Regions from separate parts of the Oceaniserpentilla sp. 4NH20-0058 genome, predicted to be linked through region 1. Evidence: predicted binding sites of a transcription regulator. Region 1 holds the regulator's gene; each other region holds the start of a gene.
The links. Region 1 encodes FliA, which starts transcription of late flagellar genes. Its sites were predicted from a motif close to CTAAAGTTNNNNNNNNNNCNGCCGATA; they were not measured.
Positions count from the first base shown of each region.

Region 1 (3,526 bases):
CACCAGTTGTTCTGACAATAGTTCTAATATTTCGCCTGCTTCTACAAGGAAGTCCTGGAGGATCTCTTCATCAGCGTCCAAACTCATCCCTTTGCTCCTTTAAAAACCAAGACTGGATAATAAATCATCCACATCATCTTGATTTGATGCAACATCTTCATTTTCTTCAGCATTTAATTGAGGGCCAACCCCTTTATTAGGATCATGTTCTTTATCTTGGATTACAATTTCTTTATGTTGTATTCCCGTCATCTGATCCACATGGCCTGCCATTGCAACTAAATTAACTAGCCTTGCTTCCACATCGGTAACCATGGTGGTAATGCGCTGTATAACTTGACCGGTTAAATCCTGAAAATCTTGAGCCAACAAAATGTCACTTAAGTTGGCATTGAGTTTTTTGGTGTTCTTGTCAGTATTTTCTAAAAACTGAGCAACTCGTTTAGTTAATTCTCTAAATTCTTTGGCGCTCATTTCTTTATTTAAAAAACGAGTCCATTCCTGTCTGATTTCAAATGCCTCAGAAGCAATCGCCTCTGATAGCGGCATACTATCATCCACTTTATCCATGGTTTTATTTGCCGCTTTCGCTGTCATTTCGACAACGTACTGCAAACCTTCATGGGCTTCATCTATATCTGATCCGGCACCTTGAACTTTACTATCTAATTTAAAGTTCTTGATTGACTCATGCAGTGCACGCGTGAGCTGCCCGATTTCTTGATAAAGATTTTCATCCCTAACTTTTTGTAAATCCTGAATTAAGCCAACTGCGCCTGCAAGGTCATTTTGTTCTAATCGACCCATTAGCTCATTAGCTTTTTCAGAAAACAGTTTTGCAAACTCTGATGTTGAGTTTTTTAGCTCTGCTTCTGCCATGACACCTTCCTAGTCAGCCATCAACACGCTCAAAGATTTTTTCAATCTTTTCTTTGAGTACCGCAGCCGTAAACGGTTTTACAACATAGCCATTTACACCTGCTTGTGCTGCCGCCACAATTTGGTCTCGTTTTGCTTCGGCTGTCACCATTAACACAGGTAAAGACTTCAACCGCTCATCTTCACGTACATGCTTCAACAGCTCTATACCTGTCATACCTGGCATGTTCCAGTCGGTGACTAAAAAATCAAAGTCACCACTTTGTAACATGGGTAAGGCGGTATTGCCGTCGTCTGCCTCTTGAGTATTGGTAAACCCCAAATCTCTGAGCAGGTTTTTAATGATGCGCCTCATGGTGGAGAAATCGTCCACAACAAGTATTTTCATATTTTTATCCAAAGCTACCTCCCAGCGCCCTGGCCAATGACTCTATTGCCTATTTTTAGTCTAGCCAGTGTTATGAAGTTATCCAGCAGGTTCATGTGAAATATAAGACTAGGCGTAATTTAACCAGCCTTTATTCACTACCTTTAGGCCTTTTGTTCTACCCATTCAGATAAGCGAGCCCTTAATCTATGGGCCGCTTGGCTATGAATTTGGCTTACTCGTGACTCACTTACTTCTAAGACAGCTCCTATTTCTTTTAAATTTAATTCTTCATCGTAATATAGGGCTAACACCAATTGCTCTCTTTCTGGAAGGGTCCCAATGGCTTGTGCAAGCTGTTTTTGGAAATGCTCCGATTGTAGGCCTTCAAACGGCCCTGAATCATCGTGATTGATTAGCTCCCCTTCCCGCTCACCGGGTTGGGTCAAAAGGTCTTCAAAGCTGAATAGCCGAGAACCAAGGCCATCTTGGAGGTGGGTGTGATACTCTTCCAAGCTCATATCTAATGCAGAAGCAACTTCATGATCTTGTGCATCACGCCCAGTTTGAGATTCTACAAATCGAATGGCATCCGCTATTTTCCGGCTGTTTCGATGTACGGACCGAGGCGCCCAATCTCCTTTACGAATTTCATCAAGCATAGCGCCACGAATACGAATACCAGCATAGGTTTCAAAACTCGCACCTTTACTCGGTTCGTATTTGCGTGCAGCTTCAATCAAGCCAATCATGCCTGACTGTACAAGATCATCCAGTTGTACCGAAGCTGGTAATCGCCCTTTTAGATGATGACCTATGCGCTTAACTAAAGGCGCATATTCTTCGATTAGATGATTAAAATTAGGATTTTGCTCACCTGTGTACATGGCTAAACCACTTGCTACGGCCATTATTTATCCACGAGCTGTTGATACTAAACTCTCCACAAAAAACTCTAGGTTGCCTCTTGCTGTTGTCGGCAATGGCCATGAGTCCACTTTTTTTGCTAAGGATTTATAGGCCAACGAGGCCTTTGCTCTTGGGTACGCTTCTATTACTGCTCGCTGTCTTTGCACCGAGCGTTTAACACTTTCATCAAATGGAATACTGCCAACATATTGCAATGCAACATCTAAGAATCGGTCTGTTACTTTTGTCAATTTGGCAAATAGGTTGTGGCCGTCTTGGCTTGTTTTCACCATGTTGGCTAAAATCCTAAAACGAAACACCCCGTGATCACGATTCAATAGCTTAATGAGTGCATAAGCATCGGTAATACTGGTAGGCTCATCCGTCACAACAAACAGGGCTTCTTGCGCGGCTTTTACGAAACTGACAACGCCATCACTGATACCAGCCGCGGTATCAATAACCAGTACATCTAATTGATCAGATATGGAGCTAAAGGCTCTGATTAGGCCTGCATGCTCTCTTGCATCCAATTGAGCCATTTCTTGTGTACCGGAAGCCGCGGGAATAATACGAATGCCACCTGGGCCATTAACCAATACATCACGTAAGCTGACCTCGCCACTTAGTACATTGCTTATATTATTCTTCGAGGTGATGCCTAGTAGCACATCAATATTGGCTAAACCTAAGTCCGCATCCAGTAACACCACCCGTCGACCTAACTCAGCCAGTGCGATACTAAGATTAACCGAAACATTACTTTTACCTACCCCACCTTTACCACCGGTGACGGCAATTACTTGAACTGGATGCATCAGATACTCCCCTTATCTAAAAGCTTAGTGCAATTAGCGAAAATAGCCCCGTTTGATATGGTTAAAAACCGACATTTTTCCATGTAGGAAGTCTCCTGATATAACAAATAAAGCTTAGTAATGTCGCTACCAAGCACCTGCCGCCACGTCTTGATTCGGGGTATATTGTTGTTCATGTTGCGCTATTTTCACGGCCTGTTTGACCAAGTACTTGGCATTGGCAGGGTCAAAGTCGTCTGGGATACGCTGTCCGTCTGTGCTGTAAGCTAAGCTTAATTTGCACTCTAGAAGCATAGACAATGCATCACCTAAACTGCTGGCTTCATCCACTTTCGTCAGAATACAGCCATTCAATTTTGCACTTTTATAATTATGATAAACCTTACGCAATACTCGGCTGCTACTTGTAGCGGGTAAGGTGAGTAGCGTATTAACCTTGTTATTCAATTGTGAAATTTGATCCAGCTGATATTTCAGCATTGGGTGTTCAGGGGTCAGACCAGCAGTGTCGATTAAGATTAAATCACACTCTTCAAGCTGTTTAATGCATTGA
Region 1 is NZ_BAABWE010000005.1:55,288-58,813, reverse strand. Features, by position in the region: gene ABWV45_RS08275 (chemotaxis protein CheA) at 1-87, opposite strand, end outside; gene ABWV45_RS08270 (protein phosphatase CheZ) at 100-879, opposite strand; gene cheY (chemotaxis response regulator CheY) at 893-1,267, opposite strand; gene ABWV45_RS08260 (RNA polymerase sigma factor FliA) at 1,411-2,157, opposite strand; gene ABWV45_RS08255 (MinD/ParA family protein) at 2,161-2,973, opposite strand; gene flhF (flagellar biosynthesis GTPase FlhF) at 3,100-3,526, opposite strand, start outside.

Region 2 (3,526 bases), on a different contig from region 1:
ATTAACGATTACGAAAAGGTACTTGGTGAGTGCAAAGATAGCGCCCCCATTCGATGAGTCCTCGGGGGAAATGGCGACGAAACATAGCTTCGACAATTTGGGCTGTGCGGTAATCGGTTTTCTTTAGGACCAAAAAGATTAAGTCACTACGGCGAGATTCAAACTCAGCCATTTGGCAGGGTATTCTAGCGGCTCGAATTAAATAGGCCACTTGGTAGGCTGTTTCACGCTTCATCAGAAGCAACCAATAACGACTGCGCATGATTTCAACGGTACGCATATCCACATGCTGGATTTCGATATCGGCTTTAACGGTTAAGTCTCGGCCTTTGTCTCGGCAGTGCTGGAGCAATGATGCAAATTTCCTAGGCTCTTCTTCATTGCAGTAATAGTAGCGGCCATCCCATTCTCGGTAGGCGAAAGGGTGGTGCATGGATTTATCGCCAAACACTTCGGCGGTCAGTTGGTCGTAATGCTCAGCGTGGTGCTTGGGTATGTCTTTACATTCGTTTTCGGAGTATTCCAAAATATCGCCATAATCATAGTCAATAATGCTGGATTTTACTGCGGTGATATTTTTCATGGAGAGATAGCGTTTAAAGCGCTTTGTTCTGTAGATTTTTCGTAATAGCTGGCTTAGATCCTTCCATTGAGGCCCTGCTTTCTCAAGGGAGTCAGCGGCGGCATTATTGGTATCAGCCACAGATAGCCAGCGATGGGCTAGAAAGCTTTTAGGGTTGATGTCACCCAGCATTTCCATGGGCATTTCAGAAACATAGCGTACACAATACCAAACAGGGAACATCTTCTGTAGCAACAGATTGGCCCATGTTTCGATATCCACAGGGCCTATTTTTGACTTTTTCGATCCGGCTGGGCCGGGCAATTTGGCATTACTCATAGGTGTGATACATCTTCCATTCTACTTCAAGTGCCGCAGGCAGCCGATTCCTTTAGGGTAATATCGGCTAATTACTCGACAACTTTAATGAACTCTGCTTTAAAACTAAGTAACCCATTCATAAAGTATAGGGGAAAAATATGGCTTCTCCTCAGGATGAACCCAAACCTAAGTACATGTGTTTGAAAGGAAAAACGCAGTTTGAAATGGCTCAGGCTATTGATGAGGCGCTGGCCCAAGCAGAGCGGAACTGTGATCAAAATGTGGAGCAGGTTGCTTATCAGCTATGGTATGAGCAATTTGAGCAAAAACTACAGGAAGTGTTGAATATTTCTCATGAATCCATGCCGACAGGTGATGTCAATTCAGCTCAGGATTTCCGATGTTTTTGCTTAAAGCTACTGAAAATGGTTGATGCTATTAATGTAGTTAAAGTGACAACGGATTCAGAGGTTGTTGCCATTTTAAAGCATAGTCAGGTGGATGCGTTGGATATGCTTAAGGCTCGTAACTTGTGGCGTTTTGATTTGCAACGATCCATGCAAGAAATTCAAGGAATAGCGCTTCATGAGTGGCGACCCCAGCGAACCTTCTAAGTTTGGATACAAACCTAGATTTCGTATTCAGCAGGCCATTCTGATTTTACGCGAAGGAAAGTCCCACCCTGCGTGGCGTGAAGCAGCTTGGCACTTGATGGAGCACGCCGGTAAAGATACTCAATTACTACTTGAAGCTCAGCGAGAGTTATTGCTGGCGGCTCAACCTAAGCCTTCTTTTTTGCAGCAGTATGGCGCTTTTTTAGTTCTGAGTATTCTAGGTATAAGCTGTTTAAGTTTTGCATTTTGGGTATATATTAATAAGTTATATTGCGGTTAATATACTTTCTTGGCGTATTTTGCGGCATAATGCACGGATGAAATCTGACATTTAAATATGGCTAAGTTGAGTTGGGATGCTCGTCATTTGTTCAGTATATATGTGACTTAGCTGGGCAAATGAGATATCTGCGTATCGATTGCAAATGAGCATGCTATAACACGGTTGCATACTTGACCAATTGGTAAGTAGACGAAACCCATGCTAGCGGGATAGACTGGCCAGATGTCATTGGGTTTTAGCCCAAAACTCCTCATAACATTAACTATAAAAACAGAGGCAACATGGCAACAGTACTGATTGTGGACGATTCCGCTACTATGATGGAAGGTCATAAACGACTTCTAGAGAAACAAGGGCACACCGTACACTGGGCAGAAGATGGCCTACAAGGTGTGGAAAAAGCCACAGAATTGCTTCCTGATATCATCTTAATGGATGTGGTGATGCCGAATATGAATGGCTTTCAGGCTACTCGTAAAATCACTAAAAGCGAAAGCACTAAGCATATTCCGGTTGTAATCGTGACATCAAAAGATCAAGAAACCGATATCATGTGGGGTAAGCGTCAAGGTGCGAGCGATTACCTAATTAAGCCTGCGGATGATGATCACTTAAAGGCGACCATTGATCGATTATTAGCCACTGCATAACTTTTCATATTTAAGTATCTTTCCCGCAGTGATGTAGAGTGGATTACTCCACTCTACATTCTCAGAACTTGCCAAATTAAAAGTAAGTTTAAAAATTATAAATAATAATGCTGTTGTAGCTTAAATCGGTTTCGCTGTTGCCGTTTGGCGCGTGGTTATCATGGGTTAGATCCCACTTTAAACGCAAGCTGATGGTTGAGGTTACGCTGATAGTGACAGCATTTTGCCAAAGGCCTTTGGTATCATTCAATGCAGCCACATCTGGTTGGTAGTAAAGCGTACTGGTGTAGGTGGTGTTTTCGGTTACGTTGTTGCGGTACGTCCAATAAATATTTAAGCGTATATTCTCTTCGTTGTCTTCGGTAATGGTGCGAGCGTATTCCTCATTTTCATAGAATAACCCTAAGCCAAAGTGGTTGGCTGTTTTTAGTGTAAGGTCTGAGTTTAAGGTGTATCGAGCACCGGCACCAATCAATGAACGGCTGCGTAAATCAGTGAATAGATCTTCTTCATATTGGGTGTATATCTCGTGTCCCCAGTGATCTGTATGCTTGGTAAGGTGTCGAAGGTGGATTAAGGTTTCGTCAGAATAGACTTCCCCTTCTTCTTCAGAGTATTCGCGATTAAATAGCACAATCCATTCGTCTTTAATGTATGAGCGTATAAGCGTCATAGAAGAGCCAAGGGTAAATCCATCGCTTTCGCCCAGTTCCCCATCAAGGGTAAAGCTGATGTTGCCAGAAGTGCCAGGCTCACTACTTTTTAAGCGTTGGCTTTCAATGTTGGTGATGGCATAGGCACTGTTAGTGAGTAACAGCAGGGCAAGTATTCTAAGTAGCATCATAAATTATATTCATAAAACTTAAGCTGTAAGTTTAACATAGTTTATGCGGCGTGCATGGATTGCTCACGAGCACTGGCTAGATTGCGAATGATGTTGAGCATGTGCTGACTTTCTTTGTAATCATCTAAGACCGCGGGTTTGTCCTTTAGGGTGCTCAAGTGGGTTTCCAGTGCCGCCTCCACGTTCATGGGGCCGGTTTGTTGGTGTTGATAGGCCAGTTGAGTTAATAAGCCTTGTGCCCGTACTTGATGA
Region 2 is NZ_BAABWE010000009.1:98,142-101,667, reverse strand. Features, by position in the region: gene ABWV45_RS12530 (DUF6685 family protein) at 2-901, opposite strand; gene ABWV45_RS12525 (hypothetical protein) at 1,042-1,497, shown strand; gene ABWV45_RS12520 (hypothetical protein) at 1,469-1,777, shown strand; gene ABWV45_RS12515 (response regulator) at 2,062-2,430, shown strand; gene ABWV45_RS12510 (DUF481 domain-containing protein) at 2,519-3,274, opposite strand; gene ABWV45_RS12505 (hypothetical protein) at 3,316-3,526, opposite strand, start outside.
Region 2: the regulator FliA is predicted to act here: its motif matches at 963-989, upstream of ABWV45_RS12530 (DUF6685 family protein).

Region 3 (3,526 bases), 100 kb from region 1:
TGCGGAAATCTACATCAATGGTTATGTAGCTGGTACGGTTACTCTTCAAGATGATGGTGCAGGCAGTATTGATACTGACCGCGCAAAAGCAGATGCCTTAAGTGTGATCAACTCTGTGGCGGGTAAAACCGGTGTAGAAGGGATCGACAATGGTGTATCGCTAACCTTAACTGCCGAAGATGGTCGAAATATCTCCATAGGCGTAAATGATGAATCTGGTTCAAATGTGTCAATTGGTGCCATATTTGGTTTAGACGCAGCAGTGGATGGTATAGGTGAATCGACATTTGGTGAGGCTCAAGCCGGTACTAACCGAGGCATTAGTGCTGAAAGTGCGACTTATGAAACCACCTATTCAACTGTCACACTTCAGTCAGCTGGTGAGTTCACTCTCGCTGCGGGCTCGGAAGGGGCGGATGAGTTAGCGGCTCTAGGCTTAGCAGAAGGTAGCTACGGCGGTGCGGTTCAAGGTCAGTTCTTAACGGACATTGATATTTCAACCTTCGAAGGAGCAACAGCCGCGCTGACCTCCATCGATAACGCACTGCAATCTATTGCGGCTCAACGTGCGGACTTAGGTGCGATTCAAAACCGAATGGAATCAACTGTAAGTAACTTAGCCATTACCTCTGAGAACTTGGCAGCTGCAAACTCTCGTATTCAAGATGCGGATTTCGCGGCCGAAACAGCAGAGCTATCGCGTACACAGGTGCTACAACAGGCTGGTATCTCGATTCTTGCTCAGGCTAACCAGGGTCCACAGCAGGTGCTTTCTTTACTCGGATAAGTTAGGTAGTCAACCAACGGAAGGGATTCTCCTTCCGTTGGCAGCGTAAGCTGATAGCTAACTTTATGAGAGGTGTATTATGAATGAAATTAAAGCGCAAAATACGACAGTGAATACTGCCGGCTCGCTCACTTCAGCACCTCAAGTTCAATCACAAAAGCCAAAAGCGGATGTGAGCGCCAAAGCGGAAACAGAAGTAGTCACAAGCGGCAAGCAATTGCCAAATGAGGACGCGACTGCAGCAGCTGAAGCAAAGAGCGTTGAGGTAAAAGAGGCGGTGTCTAAGTTAAACGAGTATGTACAGAAAACACAACGAGACTTAGACTTTAGACTTGATGAAGACAGCGGAAAGACAGTGATCAGCGTATACGATCGACATTCAGAACAACTGGTTCGCCAGATTCCGAATGAGGCGGCGCTGGAAATGGCAAAGAAATTGAATAGTGAAGAACCAACGTTACTTTTTAGTGCGCAGGTTTAATTGTTTGATTTTGGTCTATCACATTAGCTAGGACTAAAAGAACAAGGTAACAATTAAAATGTTGGCTAGACTTAGGAATGAGTAGGTTGACGTTTAATAGCTAAATCTTTTAGTTAAACATTAAAGTATTACCTGATATCGCCGTTAAATGGGGTATCGGGTTTTGCTTTTTGTGAACCCTTAATGTGAGTGTTAGATTGTCGGAGGTTACATGGCTGCTATTGAATCCCTAGGCATTGGGTCAGACCTTCTTACCAGTGATTTAGTTGAAAACATCATTAATGCTGATAAAGCAGCCGGTGAGTTACGACTAAACACACAGCAAAGTATTATTGATGCCAAAATATCGGCATATGGTGAAGTGCAAAGTAAGTTATATGATTTCTCTGAGACTATTGTCGCTTTATCAGATAGTAGCAACGTGGGTGCAACCACTGCTGAATCATCTGACGAGTCCATTTTAACCGCGACCGCAACCTCGTCAGCCCCTTCGGGCACTTATAGTGTTGAAGTACAACGCACAGCCAAAGCTCACTCATTAGTCTCTCAATCGTATACCAGTGTTACTGATGCGGTAGGTTTAGGCACGTTAACGTTTGCATTGGGCACCACTGCGTATGACGGGGCAAACTATGATGGTTTTGAGGCCAACCCTGATGCAGGTACGGCTACTATTGAAATCACCTCAGGTAACAACACGCTTCAAGGTCTAAGGGATGCTATCAATAACGAAGATTTTGGAGTACGTGCCAATATTGTTAATGATGGCAGTGGTTATGTGCTACAGCTCACCAGTGAAGATACAGGTGAAGACTATAGTATGGAAATTATTGCCAAAGACGCGAGTGGTGCTTTAGCTACATCAGGTCTTTCTGCGTTTGCGTATAATGAAAATCAAAAAAATCCAGCCAACAACTTAACAGAAACACAGCAAGGTGAAGATGCACTGTTAAATGTAAATGGTTTATCTATTACCCGTTCAAGTAACGAAATTTCAGAAGTTATTGATGGTGTGACATTAAGCTTAAAAGGTGAAGATGTTGGCACTAATGTCAGTATAACTGTCGCGCCAGATGTGGCTGGTATCTCTGAAAAAGTACAAGCGATGATTGATGGCTTTAATAGCTTTCAGGATGTTTACAAAGATCTAACCAAATACGATGAAGATTCCAGTACAGGAAGCCTGTTGCTAGGTGACAGCACATTACGCTCAATTAATACCCAAATTAAAAGTATATTAACCAGTACGGTTAGCGATATTACAGGAACCAATTTCCGCTCGTTCAGTGAATTAGGTATATATAGCGATCAAAATGATAGTTTCAAATTAAAATTTGACGCAAGTTTATTTTTAAAAGGGTTAAACGAAAGTCGTGAAGCGGTAATCGGTGTTTTTGCTGATCAGGGCTCTGTTACCGATGATCGCATTACCTTTTTAAATGATTCAATTAATACAAAGCCCGGTACTTATGATATCAATATCACGCAGATTGCAACTCAAGGTACTTATGAAGGTGGCAGTGCCAGTGTACTTGATTTTTTATCACCGGTTGTAATCAATGACTCGAATGATGAATTTTCAATAAATGTAAATGGAACCACGGCCAGTGTAACGTTAACCCAAGGCAGTTATACAACTTCTGATGAGCTGGCGGCTGAAATACAGTCACAAATAAACAGTACTAAGTCAATTAAAGAAAGAGCCTATAGTGTGAGCGTGGATTACAACGGGGCTAATAACTCTTTTGATTTTACATCTAATTCTTATGGTTCTAAATCTCAAGTGTATTTTACATCGGTAGATACCAATACTGCGAACACATTGGGTTTTAATACGTTAGGCAGCGGTGAATTTAATGGTGTTGAATTAAGCACATTAAATAGCGAATATTTTAACGGCTATGGCACCTCAACATTACCGGCAAACAGAACCGTTTCTGATGATGAAGGCATTGATTTCGCAAGCTCTAATGCAACCTTTTCGGTTAGTTTAAATGGCGGTGCAGCAGAAGCGGTAACCGTTAACTTAAATGCGGCAGGCCTTGATCTAAATGGCGATGGTGACTTTGGTAATCGGAAAGACACCCTACAAGCGATACAAACTGCTATTGATGCAACCGCTTTAAATGGCGATGTGATCGCCAGTTTTGATGATGGAGGCAAATTAGTGCTTACCACCACAACCCCAAGTGCCTCTGATTCCATAGAGATCACCGCAGTCGGTTCTAATACATCAGATTTACTTTTAGGTTTAGATG
Region 3 is NZ_BAABWE010000005.1:155,661-159,186, forward strand. Features, by position in the region: gene ABWV45_RS08695 (flagellin N-terminal helical domain-containing protein) at 1-787, shown strand, start outside; gene ABWV45_RS08700 (flagellar protein FlaG) at 867-1,268, shown strand; gene fliD (flagellar filament capping protein FliD) at 1,480-3,526, shown strand, end outside.
Region 3: the regulator FliA is predicted to act here: its motif matches at 1,389-1,415, upstream of fliD (flagellar filament capping protein FliD).